3 regions of the Agromyces sp. NPDC058484 genome follow, and region 1 is predicted to be linked to each of the others. Evidence: predicted binding sites of a transcription regulator. Region 1 holds the regulator's gene; each other region holds the start of a gene.
The links. The regulator LexA, encoded in region 1, represses DNA repair genes until DNA is damaged. The targets are predictions, from matches to a motif close to TCGAACANNTGTTCGA.

Region 1 (5,981 bases):
GCCACGCACGTCGAGGCCGACGGCGATCGCTTCGCCGTATTGCGCGATGACGGATGCCGCCCATTCGGGGTTCTCCAGCGCCGCAGTGCCGAGGTTGATGCGCTTGGCACCGATCTCGAGCGCGTGCTCGAGCGACGCGTCGTCGCGGATGCCGCCCGATAGTTCGACGTTCACGCCGCGCACCTGGCGGATGACCTTCTTCAGCACGCCGGCATTCGAACCGCGCCCGAAGGCCGCGTCGAGGTCGACGAGGTGGATCCATTCCGCGCCCTGGTCGGCCCAATCGGCCGCGGCGTCGACGGGGTCGCCGTAGTTCGTCTCGGTTCCGGCCTCGCCCTTGGTCAGGCGAACGGCCTTGCCGCCCGCGACGTCGACTGCGGGAAGCAGCACGAGACGGGGGGTCTTGTTGAACTCACTCATCACTGTCCTTGAATCGGTGGCTGCGATACGCCACGTCGGCACAGTCACAACATCCTAGTCCGCTCGAGCCCCGACGGCTCGGGGTCGACGCCACTCGTTCTGCCGGGCGGTCCTCGTTCACTCGAGCGATCCCAGCCAGTTCGCGAGGAGCCGGATGCCGGCGTCCGACGACTTCTCGGGGTGGAACTGGGTCGCCGACAGCGGGCCGTTCTCGACCGCGGCGAGGAACCTGCCCCCGTGCTCGGCCCAGGTGAGCCTCGGAGTGGGGAACGGCGGCAGCACGTCGAGCAGCCACTCCTGTGCCGCGAACGAGTGCACGAAGTAGAATCGCTCGTCTTCGATGCCGTCGAAGAGCACCGAGCCGGGGTCGGGTTCGACCGTGTTCCAGCCCATGTGCGGCAGCACCGGTGCCGGCAGTTCGGTGACCACGCCCGGCCACTCGCCGAGGCCCTCGGTGTCGACGCCGCGTTCGACACCGCGATCGAAGAGCACCTGCATGCCCACGCAGATGCCGAGCACCGGGCGTCCGCCCGCGAGGCGGCGATCGATGACCTCGTCGCCGCGTACCCCCCGAAGCTGATCCATCACGGCCTTGAACGCGCCCACGCCGGGCACCACGAGTCCGTCGGCCTCCAGTGCTGCGTCGCGATCGGCGGTGACCTCCACCTCGGCGCCCGCGCGTTCGAGCGCCTTCGCCGCGGAGTGCACGTTTCCCGATCCGTAGTCGAGCAGCACGACGCGCCTGGGGTTCGTCACAGGGCGCCCTTGGTGGACGGGATGCCCGACACAAGCGCGTCGAGCGACTTCGCCTGCCGGAACGCGCGGGCGAAGGCCTTGAACTCCGCCTCGGCGATGTGATGCGGGTCGCGCCCGCCGAGCACGGTGACGTGCACCGTGAGTCCGGCGTTCAACGAGATCGCCTCGAAGACGTGCTGCACCATCGAACCGGTGAAGTGGCCGCCGATGAGGTGGAACTCGAACCCCGCGGGCTCTCCGGAGTGCACGAGGTACGGGCGGCCCGAGATGTCGACGACGGCCTGCGCGAGCGCCTCGTCGAGGGGCACGAGCGCGTCGCCGTAGCGGGAGATGCCGCGCTTGTCGCCGAGCGCCTCGCGGATCGCCTGGCCGAGCACGATACCCACGTCTTCAACGGTGTGGTGCACGTCGATCTCGATGTCGCCGCGGGCGCGCACGCTCAGGTCGGTGAGCGAATGCTTGGCGAACGCCGTGAGCAGGTGGTCGTAGAACGGCACGGATGTCTCGATGTCGCTCACGCCCGAGCCGTCGAGGTTCAGCGACAGATCGATGCTCGATTCGCTCGTCTCGCGCTGCACGCGGGCGGTGCGCGGTGCGCCGGGTGAGGTCATGACGTCAATCCTATTCGGCGGCCGCGGGAGCGAACACGGCGATCGCCTCGAGGAATGCGGTGGTCTCGGCCTCGGTGCCGGCCGTCACCCTGAGGCATCCGGGCAGGCCGATCTCACGGATCAGGATGCCGCGGTCGAGGAGCGCCTCGAAGACCGCGCTCGGGTCGTCGACGCCTCCGAAGAGCACGAAGTTCGAGCCGCTCCGGTACGGACGGAAGCCGAGGCGAGCGAGCTCAGCGGAGATCCGGTCGCGTTGGGCGCGGATCTCGTCGACCATCGCGAGCATCTCGCCGGAGTGCGCGAGGGCGCCGAGCGCAGCCGACTGCGTGAGGGCCGACAGGTGGTAGGGCAGCCGGACGAGCCGGAGCGCGTCGATGGCGGCCGGATCGCCGGCGAGGTAGCCGACTCGCGCGCCGGCGAACGCGAAGGCCTTGCTCATCGTGCGCGAGACGAGCAGGCGAGGGCGACCTTCCAGCAACGTGAGGGCGCTCGGCGTGCCGGGGTCGGCGAACTCGAAGTACGCCTCGTCGACGACGACGATGCCGCGGGCGGCATCGGTGACCGAGGTGATCACGTCCAGCGGCAGCGGAGTGCCCGTGGGATTGTTCGGCGCGCAGAGCAGCACGATGTCGGGGTCATGCTCGCGCACTGCGGCGACGGCCGTCTCGGTGCTGAGCTCGAAGTCGGCGTCGCGTTCGGCCGTGACCCACTCGGTGCCGGTGCCCGACGCGAGGAGGCCGTACATCGAGTAGGTCGGCGCGAACCCGATCACCTTCCTGCCGGGGCCGCCGAAGGCCTGGAGGATGTGCTGCAACACCTCGTTCGAGCCATTCGCGGCCCAGAGCTGCTCCGCCTCGAGCCCATGGCCCAGGTAGCCGGCGAGCGCATTGCGAAGGGCGGTGAACTCCCGGTCGGGGTAGCGGTTGAGGCTGAGAATGGCCGCGGCGACGCGGGCGACGATGTCGTGCGCCACGGCTTCGGGGATCGGGTGCGTGTTCTCGTTGACGTTCAGGGCGACCGGTACGGACTTCTGAGGGGCGCCGTAGGGCGCACGACCCCGCAGGTCATCACGAATGGGCAGGTCGTCAAGGCTCGTCACCCGTCCATGCTAGCCACGCACCGGGTGCCGCTCTGGCGCGCGCGTCTCACGGAACGACCGGAAGTGCCAGGCGCTGCCCCGGTTGGACGACGACGTCGTCGAGGCCGTTGAGTCGAAGGATCTCGTCGATCACCACGCGAGGGTCGCCACTGGGCGCGATCGACTCGGCGATGGCCCAGAGCGAGTCGCCCTGGTACACGGTGACGTACTCGAATGTGCGAGCCCCGAGGTTCGCGCCGGAATCGGCGGCGGCGCCGCCCGACCCGAGCACCGCGACGAGCGCCCAGGCCACGAGCGGCACGGCGCACAGGCTCGTGACAACGGCGCGACCGCGGCGCGTGAGACGGAGCCGCGTCGGCGCAGACGTCGGTAGCGGCGTCGCCGCAGGCGTGGGCGCAGGCGTCGATGCGGCTCCGCGCGGATGCTTCGACGTGCCGAATCCGTCTGACGCGATCACTGCACTCATCTCTCACACCTCCTGTGGGAGCCGCATCCGACCCTCGGCCGGGAGGGCCGGATGCGAAGCTCTGTTCCGAATGTATCTTCGATTCTTCGAAGCTGCAAGGGTCCGTTCGGCATTTCCTGCCGAGATTCCCGCGACACACTCGAATGAATGTTTGCCGCACCGACATCGGGCGGATACAGTTTCGAATGTCAGAAGACAGTCGATCAGACACCACCGACATCCGGCCGCGACGGCCGCAACGAGGGGCGGAGACCGTGAGCACCGACATCGACGACGTGCGCGAAGGCGGCAGGGTACGCCGCCGCAAGAGCCTCAGCGCGAAACAAGTCGCCATCCTCGAGGTCATCCAGCGCTCGGTCTCGAGTCGGGGCTACCCGCCGAGCATGCGGGAGATCGGCGATGGCGTGGGGCTCTCATCTCTTTCGAGCGTCACCCATCAGCTGAACCAGCTCGAACTCGCCGGTTATCTGCGGCGTGATCCGAACCGCCCCCGCGCGCTCGAGGTGCTCATCGAACTGCCCGACTCCGCCGAGCGAGCGCCATCGGCCGGCGAGGCCATCCCCGTCGGCGACGCGGCGATGGTTCCGCTCGTCGGGCGCATCGCCGCGGGCATCCCCATCACCGCCGAGCAGCAGATCGACGAGGTCTTCCCGCTGCCCCGCCAGCTCGTCGGCAAGGGCGAGCTGTTCATCCTGAAGGTCGTGGGCGACTCGATGATCGACGCGGCGATCTGCGACGGCGACTGGGTGGTGGTGCGCTCCCAGCGAACGGCCGAGAATGGCGAGATCGTCGCCGCCATGCTCGATGGCGAGGCGACGGTCAAGGTGTTCCGCCAGCGCGACGGGCACACCTGGCTGCTCCCGCGGAACAGCGCATTCGAGCCGATCGTCGGCGATCAGGCCGAGGTGCTCGGCAAGGTCGTCGCCGTGATGCGGGCCGTCTGAGCTCGCACGCGCACGCTCATGCTGCGCGTGCGCTCGCCGGCTCGGCGCCCACCCGCGCGTGCTGACGCAACCAGTCGATCACCGTGTTCATGAAGCCCGCGTGGTCGTCGCGGAACACCGTATGGCCGGTGCCGGCGACCGTCTCGACCGTCATGCCCTGATGGCGGAGCTGCGCCGCGACCCGCTCGGTGATGAGGAGGCTCTTCTCGGCGAGCACGACCAGCGTGGGCGCGACGAGCCGTACCGGCGGCACGAGTGGCCGGGTGTCGGCGAAGCCGAGGATGGTGCGCTTGTCCCAGTCGCGCAGTGTCGCGAGCTCGATGTCGACGTCGGTCGCGCTCCACTTCGGGTTCATCCGCACGAGCGCCGAACGCCGCGGCCGCGGTGCGATCGCGAAGAAGGCCTTGAACGCCCAGCCCCGGATCCCCGCGGGGAAGGAGAACGCCGGGTCGACGTAGATCGCAGCCCGGGGTGCCATGCGGTCGGCCACGAGGCTCGCCACGAGCCCGCCCAGCGAATGCCCCATCACGACGTCGGGCGGGCCGTGGAGCAGCGGTTCGAGCGTCTCGACCACGTCGTCGGCCCAGACGGCCGGAGAGTAGCGACGCGCCCGCGGGCTGCGCCCATGGCCCGTCAGGTCCACCGCGAGCACCCGGAATCCGCGGCCCTCGAGCTCCGCCGTGACTCGATGCCACGCGCGCGAATCGGACATGATGCCGTGGATGAGGATCGCGGTCTTCGCGCCACCGCCGGATTCGTGTACCGCGAGCTGCATGCACCGACGGTAGGTCACGTGTCTGAGGAATCGCCGCGAGCGGATGCCGCAGACGGCAGCGGGCGGATGCCGCGGGCCACGCGACATCCACCCATCCCCTGTCTGTTCCTACTCGGCGAGCACCGGCTCCGAGAGCTCGGCACGCACGGCCCGCGTCGCCTCGATGATGTGCTCGAGGGAGGAGACCGTCTCGTCGTACCCGCGGGTCTTCAGGCCGCAGTCGGGGTTGACCCACAACCTCGACGCAGGGATCTCGGCGACCGCGCGCTCGAGGAGCGCCTGCACCTCTGCGGCACTCGGCACGCGTGGCGAGTGGATGTCGTACACGCCCGGGCCGATGCCGTGGTCGAAGCCGCTCCCCGCGATGTCGTCGACGACCTCCATGCGGCTGCGCGCCGCCTCGATCGACGTGACGTCGGCGTCGAGGTTGCGGATGGCGTCGATGACCACGCCGAACTCCGAGTAGCAGAGGTGGGTGTGCACCTGCGTCGCCGATGCCGCGCCGCCGGTGGCGAGGCGGAACGACCCGACCGACCAGTCGAGGTACGCGGGCTGGGCGGCGAGCTTCAACGGCAGGAGCTCGCGAAGCGCGGGCTCGTCGACCTGGATGATCCGGATGCCCGCCGACTCGAGATCGGTGATCTCGTCGCGCAGCGCGAGGGCCACCTGGCGGGCGGTGTCGCCGAGCGGCTGGTCGTCGCGCACGAATGACCACGCGAGGATCGTCACCGGGCCGGTGAGCATTCCCTTCACGGGCTTCTCGGTCAGCGACTGGGCGTGGGTCGACCACTCGACGGTCATCGCCGCCGGCCGCGAGACGTCGCCCCACAGGATCGAGGGGCGCGTGCACCGCGAGCCGTACGACTGCACCCATCCGTGCTGGGTCACCGCGAAGCCGTCGAGGAGCTCG
Region 2 (5,981 bases), on a different contig from region 1:
AACGCCCTGCCCTACGTGAACATCTTCGCCACCCGTTCAGGCGACGCCGAGAACGAGACGTACCTGAAGCTCGTCGAGATCTTCCAGACCGATCCCGAGGTGCAGGCGGGCCTCATCGAGTCGTCCGGCGGCACCGCCGTCTCCGTGAAGACGCCCGTGGGCGACCTCGTCGACTCGCTCACCGAGGTCGAGGCCGATACGAAGGCTGCCAAGGGCTAGGAGCACCCATGGCGCTCGTCGCCCTGCGGAACGTCACGAAGACGTATCCCACGCCCGAGAAGACTGGCTCACCCGTCGTCGCGATCGACGACGTCACCCTCGAGGTCGAACCCGGTGACGTGTACGGGATCATCGGCTATTCCGGCGCCGGCAAGTCCACGCTCGTTCGCCTGGTGAACGCGCTCGAACCGGCGACATCCGGAAGCATCGAGATCGACGGCCTCGATATCACGGCCCTGCCCGAGCGGGAGCTGCGTCGCATCCGGCTGGGCATCGGCATGATCTTCCAGCAGTTCAACCTCTTCGATTCGAAGACGGTGTGGGCGAACATCGCCTATCCCCTCAGCGTCGCAGGCCGGCCGAAGGCGGAGATCGCAGCTCGAGTCGGCGAGCTCCTCGATTTCGTGGGGCTCGACGACAAGGCGCGGAGCTACCCCGACCAGCTCTCGGGCGGTCAGAAGCAGCGCGTCGGCATCGCCCGCGCGCTGGCCACGTCGCCCCGGCTGCTCCTCGCCGACGAGGCGACGAGCGCGCTCGACCCCGAGACGACGCAGGAGGTGCTCGCGCTCCTGAAGCGCGTGAACCGCGAGTTCGGGGTCACGATCATCGTCATCACCCACGAGATGGACGTCATCCAGTCGATCGCGACGAAGGTCGCGGTCATGGACGGGGGTCGTGTCATCGAGCACGGCGACGTGTTCGACGTGTTCTCGAACCCGCAGAACGCGTCATCCGAGCGCTTCGTCGCGACCGTCGTGAAGGGCGTCCCGTCGCCCGCGGAGCTCGCCGTGCTGCGGGAGCGGCACGAGGGCCGCATCGTCACGATCTCGTTCCGCGACGGCGACGCCTCTCAGGCATCCGTCTTCCTCGAACTCGCGAACGCGGGGCTCGAGTTCGAGCTCGTCTACGGCGGGATCAACGACATCCGCGGTCGCGCGTTCGGCCACCTGACCCTCGCGATCAGGGGTGCGGATGTCGCGACGGATGCCGCGCTCGCGCGGATCGCCGAACGGGTCGACGTGACGGAGGCGGCCTGATGGATCGTCTGCTCGAGCTTCAGGGCGAGTTCTGGGTCGCCGCCGTCGAGACGCTCTACATGGTGACGCTCACGCTGCTCTTCGGCGGCCTCGCGGGGCTCCTGCTCGGCATCGCGCTCTACACGACGCGACCCGGCAGCCTGCTCTCGAATCGCACCGTGTTCACCGTCGTGAACGTGGTCATCAACTTCTTCCGGCCGATTCCGTTCATCATCTTCATCGCCGCAGTGCAGCCCCTCTCGCGCCTCGTGATCGGCACGGGCATCGGCAACAATGCACTCATCTTCGCCCTCTCCCTTGCCGCATCGTTCGCGATCGGCCGCATCGTGGAACAGAACCTGCTCACCGTGTCGCCCGGCGTGATCGAGGCGGCGCGAGCGATGGGTGCGGGGCCGTTCCGCATCCTGCGCACAGTGGTGATCCCCGAGGCACTGGGACCGCTCATCCTCGGCTACACCTTCGTGCTCGTCGCGATCATCGACATGACGGCGGTGGCCGGATACATCGGCGGTGGCGGCCTCGGAACATTCGCTCTCGTCTACGGCTACCGTCAGTTCGAGCCGATGATCACGTGGGCGGCGGTCTTGCTCATCGTCGTGTTCGTGCAGGCTGCGCAGTTCCTCGGCAACCGGCTGGCGCGGAAGGTGCTCCGCCGGTAGCTCATGCGTGATCGTCGGGGGCGAACCAACGTGCGCCGTCGTCGTGCAGGATGAACTGCGCTCGAACGGCCACACCCGCGTCGCGACATGCTTCGCCAAGCCCTCTCGCCCAGGCTCGATCGGCCGCGGTGGACTCGGCGGTGCCGAGTCGCTCCCACACGAACACGACCTTCCGGGCGCCGGCGTGGTCCGCGATCTCGGCCAGGCGTTGCGCCAGTACGTGGGCGGCTGTCGCATCAGGGCCGCAAGGCTCGTCGGGATGCTCCGGGTAGTCGGCCATCGGCATGATGAGTGGCAACTGCCTGTCGTGCTCATCGAGGTACAGGGTCCACCATTGGCGGCGGATTGCGCCGTCGAGCAGGTCGGAGACGCGCTCGTGCAGCGCCCGGTCGGAGGTGAGTGGGAGTTGGGAGGCGTCATCGGCCTCGAGTCGTGTCATGACGCCATCGTGGGGCGCCGGGCGCGAGACGGAGGTCGAGTGACGGTCTCGGGTGATCAGCCGGGGCGGCATTCGTCCTGTGGAGGAGAAGTGGATCATGCTCAGAAAGGTGGGAGCGTCGGCCATGGGGGTGGCTGGCCTCCGACATGGTCAACTGATTCAGTGTCGTGACCTCGGTCGTCGTTCGCCGCCGCGCGGGGTGACCAGGATCGGCCCGGCGGTGCGATGGTGTCGTTGCCCGTTGGCACCCGACGAGCCGGATGCGTGACGTGCGTGCGGCCCGCCAGTGACCGCCACTCGAACACGCCGTCTGCCAGATGCCGTACCGACCAGGACGTCTCATGTTTGAGGTGATGGTGCAGCGAGCAGACGTGGCCGAGATTGTCGTGTGAGGTGCCGCCCAGGTACTGCCAATCGAAGGTGTGATCGGCCTCGCAACCGACGGCTGGGCGGTTGCAGTCCGGGAACCGGCACGTGCCGTCGCGCACCTCGAGCCAGCGCTTCAGGTCGGCCGGCGGTCGGTAGCTCGTTCGGTCGACATCGAGCACCGTACCCGAGACGGGGTGCGTGAGCAGGCGCGTGAAGGATGGCGCTCGCGCTGCCAGGCGTCGAGCGGTCTCCGCATCGATCGGACCGTGCCCGTCGAGGTGGCCCGGCTCGTCTGAGGCCTCGATGAGTGTCAGCACCGGCACGGTCACATGCACAGTCGGACGAACCGCCGCCGCTGCCGCGGCGAACTCGGATGACGAGGGTAGCGCGCCGTACAGGAGGAGGTCGCGCAGGGCATCGGCCCGGATTCGATCGCGGCTGCGTCGCGCGCCATCTGTTTCATCGATGCCGACTGTTGCGTCGATGCCGGCTGTTGCGTCGATGCCGGCTGTTGCGTCGATGCCGGCTGTTGCGTCGATGCCGGCCGTTCCGTCGATGCCGGTTGTTCCGTCGACGCCGGTTCCGTTGACGCCGGCTGCGCGCGTATCGGATGCCGCAGCGGCGCGCGCGACGTGATCGAGCCGGTTCTTGATGAGCGTCGCGTCGGCGGCAGGGAGGAACGCGTGGAGCCACGCCATCCCGTCGTGCGCGTGTTCGAGTTCGACACGGCGCTTCGCGCGGGCGGAACGGTGGCGCTCGGTGATCGTCTCGATCTGCAGCGATTCTCGAAGCGCGCGAGCCTCGCGACGAAGGGAGGCCGCGGTCTTCGTGGCGGCGACGGCGGCGAGCTGCTCGTCGAGCCGGCCGCGTAGGCCGGGGTCGTCGCCGAGCCCGCCGGTCTCCTCCACGACGACCCGCGCATGCTGCAGGCTGATCGAGCCCGAGCGGAGTGCGGCCAGCGTGGCGGGCAACGTGGTCGACAGCGCCCACGCCTCGTCGATCTGCCGCTCCATTGTGCGCTCGGGCACGTGAAGGGCAGTCGCGAGTTCGGCCGTGACGGCGCGCCGGGCCATCTCGCGCCGTCGGTGCGGAGAGAGGGACGGCGCGACGAACGCCTGCTCGCTGCGGAGGGCATAGTCGACGGTGAGCGAGATCAGATCGACGCGCATCGCCGCGTGCATCGCCTCGATGCGCTGCGCCTGCACCGCGGCATCGACCAGCTCGGCGAGGCCGTCTTGCGCGATCGCGTACGGCGAGCGACCTTCGAGGTCGATCGACTGTTCGGGGCGCTCGCAATACCGTTCTGACCTGCGATTCAAGTCGCCTCCGAGCATGGTTCGAGTCTATCAGAATTCGAACATGAATACGAAGAATACATCCAGCACCATGTGGGTAGAATCGAAGCTGGGTTCTGGGTATCTACTTAGAGGTTGCGCGGATAGGTCATGGTTGTCGTGCCGGTCGGCCGTCCCAGCGGTAGCGTGGCCAGGCTTCAGCGATGAGTCTTCGGACGATGATGATCGCGTTCGCGAGGGCGATGAACGCGTCGATGACGCGGACGCGTCGTTCGGTGCAGATGTGCAGTTTGCGGAAGCCGCGGTTGTGCCATGAGTTCGTGCGCTCGACGACCCAGCGGGCGCCGGTCTGCAGCGGGGTACCCTTCGTGCTGATCACGTAGTCCAAGCCCAGACCATCCAGCAGGTCACGGGTCTTGCCGGAGTCATAGCCGGCGTCCAGGTGCACGGTGATCCGCTCTGGCAGGTCGAACCCGAACCGGGCGAGCTTGTCCAAGGTCGGGCCGAGCAGGGGCGAGTCGTTCTGGTTTGCACCCGCCACGACCACGCCCAGCGGGATGCCGCGCCCATCGACGAGCACGGAGCGTTTCGTGCCCCGTTTGCCGCGATCCACCGGTGAACGGCCAGCAGCCTCACCGCCGCAGGGTGCTTTCACGATGCACCCGTCCACCGACAGGTTCTCGAGTTCGAGGCCGATCATCTGGTCGTACGCGTTCAGGCAGAGCTGTTCCAGTTCGGTGAAGATGTCGGCGGCGATCCACTCGTCCCGCCGATGCCGCAGCGTCGTCGCCGAGCAGCCGCTGTCGGCGATCTTCGCGTACGCGGCGCCGAGCACGAGGACCTGCACGAGCTTGTCGAAGATCACCCGATCCGGGATCCGTGGTCGGTGACAGCCCAGCGGATGCGCGTCGATCACCGGCGGGATCAACGCCTGGAACTGTGCCCAGATGGGCTCGATGATGGAAGATGGAACAGCAGGCACGAGGCTCCTGGGACAACGACGATTTCTTGGTCGAAACCGTGTTTAACAGGCCTCGTGCCTGCCCTGTCAGAACGCCACACCCCTACCTATCCGCGCAACCTCTTAGGTGAAGTGGGGGTTGGGAGAAGCGGCGCGCGCGCCCGGCCTCGGATCAGTTTCTGGGTATCTGCGTTCTCCTCGTGGCAGACTGCACGCATGGACGCTGAGGTAGCAGCCCGGACCTTGTACCAGCGCCTTCTTGATGGCTGGAACGCACGCGACGCCGAGGCGATGACCTCAGTGTTGGCCGCCGATGCGCTGGTCGTCGGCTTCGACGGTAGCCAGATGGACGGCCGGGAGGCGGCGACCTCCGAACTGGATCGCATCTTCGCCGACCACGAGCCGGCAAGGTATGTGGCGAGGATCCGCTGGGTAAGGTCGCAGGGTGACGACAGCGCGCTCCTGTACGCCGTCGCTGGCATGGTGGCTCCCGGCAGCAGCGAGATCATGCCGGACCGCAATGCCGTGCAGACAGTCATCGCCCGTGCGGGCGATAGCTGGACCGTCGCACTCTTCCAGACGACACCCGCGGTGTTCGACGGTCGTCCCGAGCTCAGCGAGGCGCTGACGGCGGAGTTGAACGAACTCGTCCCTCTCCAACCCTGGCCGGCCCACTGACCGGCAGGTGGCCCGCCGCTGCTCCTGCCCGCCTGGACTGGTCCAACGTGCTTACCGGCGGTGTTGCCGAGGGTCGATTCGGCTGACGGCGAACGTTCGCTGCAGGTGCGTGCGGATGCACTGACCGTCCTCAGTCGGTGGCTGCATGCTCAGCGAGCCCGCGCGCCTCCATCACCAGACCGCGCCAGATCGGAAGGTGGCTGTGGTCGACGGATACCCATTCTCTGAACACCTTGCCGACCGGAGCGAACGGCTGGCCGATGCCCTCATCGACGAGTTCGCGAACACGTGGTGCCGACAGCTTGACGATGAGTTCGTCGCCGG
Region 3 (5,981 bases), on a different contig from region 1:
CGTGTATCTGATCGGTCTCACGGGCGGCATCGCCTCAGGCAAGTCCACCGTCGCCAGACGACTCGTCGAGCACGGAGCGGTGCACATCGACGCCGACGACCTGGCACGTCGCGTCGTCGAGCCGGGCACGCCGGCGCTCGCAGCGATCGTCGAGGAGTTCGGGCCCGGGGTGCTCCGCCACGACGGCACGCTCGATCGCCCGAAGCTCGGCGAGCTCGTGTTCGGTGACGATGAGGCACGGGCGAAGCTCAACGCGATCGTGCATCCTGCCGTCCGTGCGCTGTCAGCCAAGCTCATAGAGAAGGCCGGGCGCGAAGACCCCGATGCAGTGGTGGTGTACGACGTGCCGCTGCTCGTCGAGGCATCCGTCGACCATCCGTTCGACCTCGTCGTGGTGACGAACGCACCGAAGCGCACGCAGGTGAGGCGACTCGTCGAGGAGCGCGGCCTCGACCCCATCCAGGCCGAGGCACGGGTCGATGCCCAGGCCGGCAACCCGCAGCGGCTCGCGATCGCCGATGTCGTCATCGACACCGACGGCTCGATGGCGCACACCATGAGCCAGTCCGATGCGCTGTGGCACCGCGTCGTGCAGGAGCGCGCCCGGAAGTAGTGTCGGCGGGCGATCCTAGACTGGAGCGCATGCAGGCCAGCCGATCCGTCCGCCCCTTCGAGGTCGTGAGCGAGTACCAGCCGAGCGGCGACCAGCCGACCGCGATCACCGAGCTCGCCGGTCGCGTCAACGCCGGAGAGACCGACGTGGTGCTGCTCGGTGCGACCGGAACGGGCAAGTCGGCGACCACCGCATGGCTCATCGAGCAGGTGCAGCGCCCGACCCTCGTGCTCGCGCACAACAAGACCCTCGCGGCCCAGCTCGCGACCGAGTTCCGCGAGCTGATGCCGAACAACGCGGTCGAGTACTTCGTCTCCTACTACGACTACTACCAGCCCGAGGCCTACGTGCCGCAGACCGACACCTTCATCGAGAAGGACTCGTCGATCAACGCGGAGGTCGAGCGCCTGCGGCACTCGACGACCAACTCGCTCCTCAGCCGGCGCGATGTGGTGGTCGTCTCGACCGTGTCGTGCATCTACGGCCTCGGCACACCCGAGGAGTATCTCGGGGCGATGATGCCGCTCCAGGTGGGCCAGCGGGTCGACCGCGACTGGCTCATCCGCAAGTTCGTATCCATGCAGTACCAGCGCAACGACGTCGCCTTCTCGCGCGGCACGTTCCGCGTGCGCGGCGACACCATCGAGATCATCCCCGTCTATGAAGAACTGGCCATCCGCATCGAGATGTTCGGTGATGAGATCGAGGCGCTCTACAGCCTGCATCCGCTCACCGGACAGGTCGTTGCGAAGCTCGACGCCGTGCCCATCTTCCCGGGATCGCACTACGTCGCGAGCACCGACGTGATGCAGCGCGCGATCGGCACCATCCGCGTCGAGTTGGAGGAGCGGCTCGCGGAGCTCGAGCGCGAGGGCAAGCTGCTCGAGGCGCAGCGTCTGCGCATGCGCACGACGTTCGACCTCGAGATGATGGAGCAGATCGGGTTCTGCTCCGGGATCGAGAACTACTCGCGTCACATCGACGGCAGGTCGGCGGGGGAGCCCCCGCACTGCCTGCTCGACTACTTCGCCGACGACTTCCTCGTGGTCATCGACGAGTCGCACGTCACGGTGCCGCAGATCGGCGCCATGTACGAGGGCGACTCGTCGCGCAAGCGCACGCTCGTCGAACACGGCTTCCGGCTGCCGAGCGCGCTCGACAACCGCCCGCTCAAGTTCGATGAGTTCAAAGACCGAGTGGGCCAGACCGTCTACCTCTCCGCGACCCCGGGCCGCTACGAGATGGACATCGCCGACGGTGTGGTGGAGCAGATCATCCGCCCCACGGGCCTCGTCGACCCGCAGATCGTGGTGAAGCCGTCGAAGGGACAGATCGACGACCTGCTCGAGGAGATCCGCATCCGCGCAGAGCGTGACGAGCGCGTGCTCGTCACGACCCTCACCAAGCGGATGGCCGAGGAACTGACCGACTTCCTGACCGAAGCGGGCGTTCGGGTACGGTACCTGCACTCCGACGTCGACACGCTGCGCCGCGTCGAACTCCTGACCGAGCTGCGTGCAGGCGTCTACGACGTGCTCGTCGGCATCAACCTGCTGCGCGAAGGTCTCGATCTCCCCGAGGTGTCGCTGGTCGCCATCCTCGACGCCGACAAGGAGGGATTCCTTCGCTCCTCGACCTCGCTCATCCAGACGATCGGCCGTGCAGCGCGCAATGTCTCGGGCGAGGTGCACATGTACGCCGACGCGCTGACCGACTCGATGAAGGCCGCGATCGAAGAGACGACGCGCCGCCGCGACAAGCAGCTCGAATACAACCGCGCGAACGGCATCGACCCCCAGCCGCTCCGCAAGCGCATCGCCGACATCACCGACGTGCTCGCGCGCGAGGAGGCCGACACCGCGGCTCTTCTCGCAGGCAGGGACGCCCGCAAGAAGGCGCCCGTGCCGAACCTCCGTCGCGAGGGCATCGCAGCAGCGGGAGCGAACGACCTCGAGGAGCTCATCCGCGACCTCAACGAGCAGATGCTCGAGGCAGCGGGGGAGCTGAAGTTTGAGCTCGCCGCCCGGCTCCGCGACGAGGTCTCAGACCTCAAGCGGGAGCTCAGGCAGATGGAGAAGGCCGGTCACCTCGGCTGACTGGCAGATCCACTCCTGAGGCATGGCCTGTTCTCACCTGGGCGCCCGTCCGGGCGGCGATCGAACGTATCTTCTACGTATCTGCTTAGGTGAAGCTGGCACCTGTCGTGTTGGGCGGGTCACTTCATGGCTGGCTGCACTCGCTCGCGGACGTCATGATGATGCTCGCTTCACCGGCCGCGTTGTGGACGGTGGTGATGTCGAGAATGATCATGGTCTTCCCGACGATTCGGATGCGAAGGTTCTCGCGAGAGTCGAGCGTCCTCACCCGCACCACCCAGCTGTCCGCTTCGGGGAACTCTTTCGAAAGGGAGGCAGCCCACGCGACGCGATCCATCGTCGGCTCAACGTTGATCACGCGTCGGACGGTTGCCCGATCTCCACGGTCCTCAAGGGGACAAGGTTCCTGGACGATCTCTTCGCTCGTACCGAGTACTGCGTTGGCAGGGATGGTCTCCTCGACCCGGTCGTAGTACCCCGTCACCACCGCTGTGGCTTCCTCCACCGTGGCCGGCGCCGGGTTCGGAACCAAGGCCGTCGCAATCCACGCGAGAACCAGGATGGTTCCGACTCCGATGAGCGAGAGCAGCGTCGCCCGACTAAGCCTAAGACGAGATCGGGGACGCCGTTGCTTCATCAGGCTGAGTCTATGGCGGGCCGCGACCGCGGCGGAATGCGCGGATCCTGCCCGATGCGCAGCGCGCTTCACTCAAGCAGATACCTAGAACGTATGTTCGCTCAGAGCGCGCGCCGGCCGGGGCTCCGTGTCAGTGGCGCTCTCTAGACTCATAGGGTGCCAGTCTCACGTCTCGATGCCCACTCGCGCCTGAGTGTCCGCGGTGCCCGCGTGCACAATCTGCAGAACATCGACGTCGAGATCCCGCGCGATGCGATGGTCGTGTTCACGGGCCTGTCGGGCTCGGGCAAGTCGTCGCTCGCGTTCGACACGATCTTCGCCGAGGGGCAGCGCCGATACGTGGAATCCCTTTCCGCATATGCGCGCCAGTTCCTCGGCCAGGTCGACCGACCCGATGTCGACTTCATCGAGGGTCTCAGCCCTGCCGTCTCGATCGACCAGAAGTCGACCAACCGCAACCCTCGTTCGACCGTCGGCACGATCACCGAGATCTACGACTACATGCGCCTCCTGTGGGCCCGCATCGGCGTGCCGCATTGCCCGATCTGCGGGGAGCGCATCCAGCGGCAGACCGTTCAGCAGATCGCCGACCAGCTCATGGAGCTCCCCGAAGGCACCCGCTATCAGGTGCTCAGCCCCGTCGTCTCGAAGAAGAAGGGCGAATTCGTCGACCTGTTCCGCGATCTCGCCGCACAGGGATACTCGCGCGCCGTCGTCGACGGCGAGGTCATCCGCCTCGATGAACCGCCGGCGCTGAAGAAGCAGGTCAAGCACGACATCTCGGTGGTCGTCGACCGCCTCGTGGCCGGCCCCGAGATGCTCAATCGGCTCACCGACTCGCTCGAGACGGCACTCCGCCTGACCGACGGCCTCGTGCAGGTGAACTTCGTCGACCAATCCGGGCCTCAGTCGTGGGCGACCTTCTCAGAGAAGCTCTCCTGCCCGAACCAGCATCCGATCCAGCTCACCGAGATCGAGCCGCGCACGTTCTCGTTCAACGCGCCGTTCGGCGCCTGTCCCGAGTGCTCCGGGCTCGGCACGCGGATGTCGGTCGACGAGGCGCTGCTCCTGGGCGATCCGGCGATGAGCATCTCCGAGGGCGTCATCATCCCTTGGACGTCGCAGGGCAAGAGCCTCTACAACTACTACGAGAAGCTCCTCGACGGACTCGCGCGCGACCTCGGGTTCTCGCTCGACACCCCGTGGGAGCATCTCGCCGACGACGCGCGCCAGGCGGTGCTCCGCGGCGACAACTTCGAGGTCAAGGTCCGCTGGCGCAACCGCTATGGGCGCGAGATGAGCTACACGTCGGGGTTCGAGGGCGTGGTCCCCTACATCGAGCGGCAATACGTGCAGGCCGAGACCGATGTGCAGCGCGCGCGCTGGTCGGAGTACCTCCGAGAGGTGCCCTGCCCGGTCTGCGACGGAAAGCGACTGAAGCCCGAGGTGCTCTCGGTGCTCATCCACGGCGCGAGCATCGCAGATGTCGGACTCCTCAGTCTCACCGACGCGCGATCCTTCATGGACCGATTGCAGCTCACCGACCGCGAGCAGGCGATCGCGGCGCAGGTCCTGCGCGAGATCAAGGTGCGCCTCGATTTCCTCATCCGCGTCGGTCTCAACTACCTCGACCTCGCTCGTGCGGCCGGCACGCTCTCGGGTGGTGAGGCGCAGCGCATCAGGCTCGCGACCCAGATCGGCTCGGGGCTCACCGGCGTGCTCTACGTTCTCGACGAGCCCAGCATCGGCCTGCACCAGCGTGACAACCGCCGACTCATCGACACACTTCTCGCCCTCCGCGACCTCGGCAACACGCTCATCGTCGTCGAGCACGACGAAGACACCATCCGAACCGCCGACTGGATCGTCGACATCGGGCCGGGCGCCGGCGTGAACGGCGGCACCGTGGTGCACTCGGGCAGCTACGCCGAACTCGTGAAGAACACGCGCTCGCTGACGGGCGACTACCTTTCGGGTCGCAAGGAGATCCCGCTCCCGACGCACCGGCGCACCATCGACCCCGAACGCGTGATCTCGGTCTCCGGCGCCGAGGCCAACAACCTGCGCGGCATCGATGTCGACTTCCCCCTCGGCACGTTCACGGCCGTCACCGGTGTCAGCGGGTCGGGCAAGTCGTCGCTCGTGAACGACATCCTGTACCGGGTGCTCGCGAACCGCCTGAACGGCGCACGCAAGGTTGCGGGCAGGCACCGCAGGGTCACCGGCCTTGAGCACCTCGACAAGGTGGTGCACGTCGATCAGGCGCCGATCGGGCGCACGCCGCGGTCGAATCCCGCCACATACACGGGCGTGTTCGACCGGATCCGCACCCTGTTCTCCGAGACCACCGAGGCGAAGGCGCGCGGCTACCTCCCGGGCCGGTTCAGCTTCAACGTCAAGGGAGGCAGGTGCGAGGCGTGCTCCGGCGACGGCACCATCAAGATCGAGATGAACTTCCTGCCCGACGTCTACGTCGCCTGCGAGGTGTGCTCCGGGAAGCGGTACAACCGCGAGACCCTCCAGGTGCACTACAAGGGCAAGGACATCTCGGAGGTGCTCGAGATGCCGATCAGCGAGGCGGCGGAGTTCTTCGAGCCGATCTCCGCGATCCATCGATACCTGAAGACGCTCGTCG

Region 2: ACFWN7_RS14330 (DUF222 domain-containing protein) is a predicted target of LexA. The motif match lies at 4,077-4,092, and genes of this name have one in related genera.
Region 3: uvrA (excinuclease ABC subunit UvrA) is a predicted target of LexA. The motif match lies at 3,432-3,447, and genes of this name have one in related genera.

What each region holds. Positions count from the first base shown of each region.
Region 1 is NZ_JBHXMP010000002.1:173,546-179,526, reverse strand. It holds gene priA (bifunctional 1-(5-phosphoribosyl)-5-((5-phosphoribosylamino)methylideneamino)imidazole-4-carboxamide isomerase/phosphoribosylanthranilate isomerase PriA) at 1-420, opposite strand, end outside; gene hisH (imidazole glycerol phosphate synthase subunit HisH) at 538-1,176, opposite strand; gene hisB (imidazoleglycerol-phosphate dehydratase HisB) at 1,173-1,787, opposite strand; gene ACFWN7_RS03345 (histidinol-phosphate transaminase) at 1,798-2,886, opposite strand; gene ACFWN7_RS03340 (LysM peptidoglycan-binding domain-containing protein) at 2,933-3,352, opposite strand; gene lexA (transcriptional repressor LexA) at 3,607-4,296, shown strand; gene ACFWN7_RS03330 (alpha/beta fold hydrolase) at 4,313-5,071, opposite strand; gene metE (5-methyltetrahydropteroyltriglutamate--homocysteine S-methyltransferase) at 5,180-5,981, opposite strand, start outside.
Region 2 is NZ_JBHXMP010000018.1:28,948-34,928, forward strand. It holds gene ACFWN7_RS14310 (MetQ/NlpA family ABC transporter substrate-binding protein) at 1-219, shown strand, start outside; gene ACFWN7_RS14315 (methionine ABC transporter ATP-binding protein) at 228-1,256, shown strand; gene ACFWN7_RS14320 (methionine ABC transporter permease) at 1,256-1,915, shown strand; gene ACFWN7_RS14325 (hypothetical protein) at 1,917-2,354, opposite strand; gene ACFWN7_RS14330 (DUF222 domain-containing protein) at 2,456-4,057, opposite strand; gene ACFWN7_RS14335 (IS5 family transposase) at 4,167-5,000, opposite strand; gene ACFWN7_RS14340 (SgcJ/EcaC family oxidoreductase) at 5,196-5,657, shown strand; gene ACFWN7_RS14345 (hypothetical protein) at 5,788-5,981, opposite strand, start outside.
Region 3 is NZ_JBHXMP010000001.1:188,911-194,891, reverse strand. It holds gene coaE (dephospho-CoA kinase) at 2-613, shown strand; gene uvrB (excinuclease ABC subunit UvrB) at 643-2,709, shown strand; gene ACFWN7_RS00900 (hypothetical protein) at 2,834-3,346, opposite strand; gene uvrA (excinuclease ABC subunit UvrA) at 3,503-5,981, shown strand, end outside.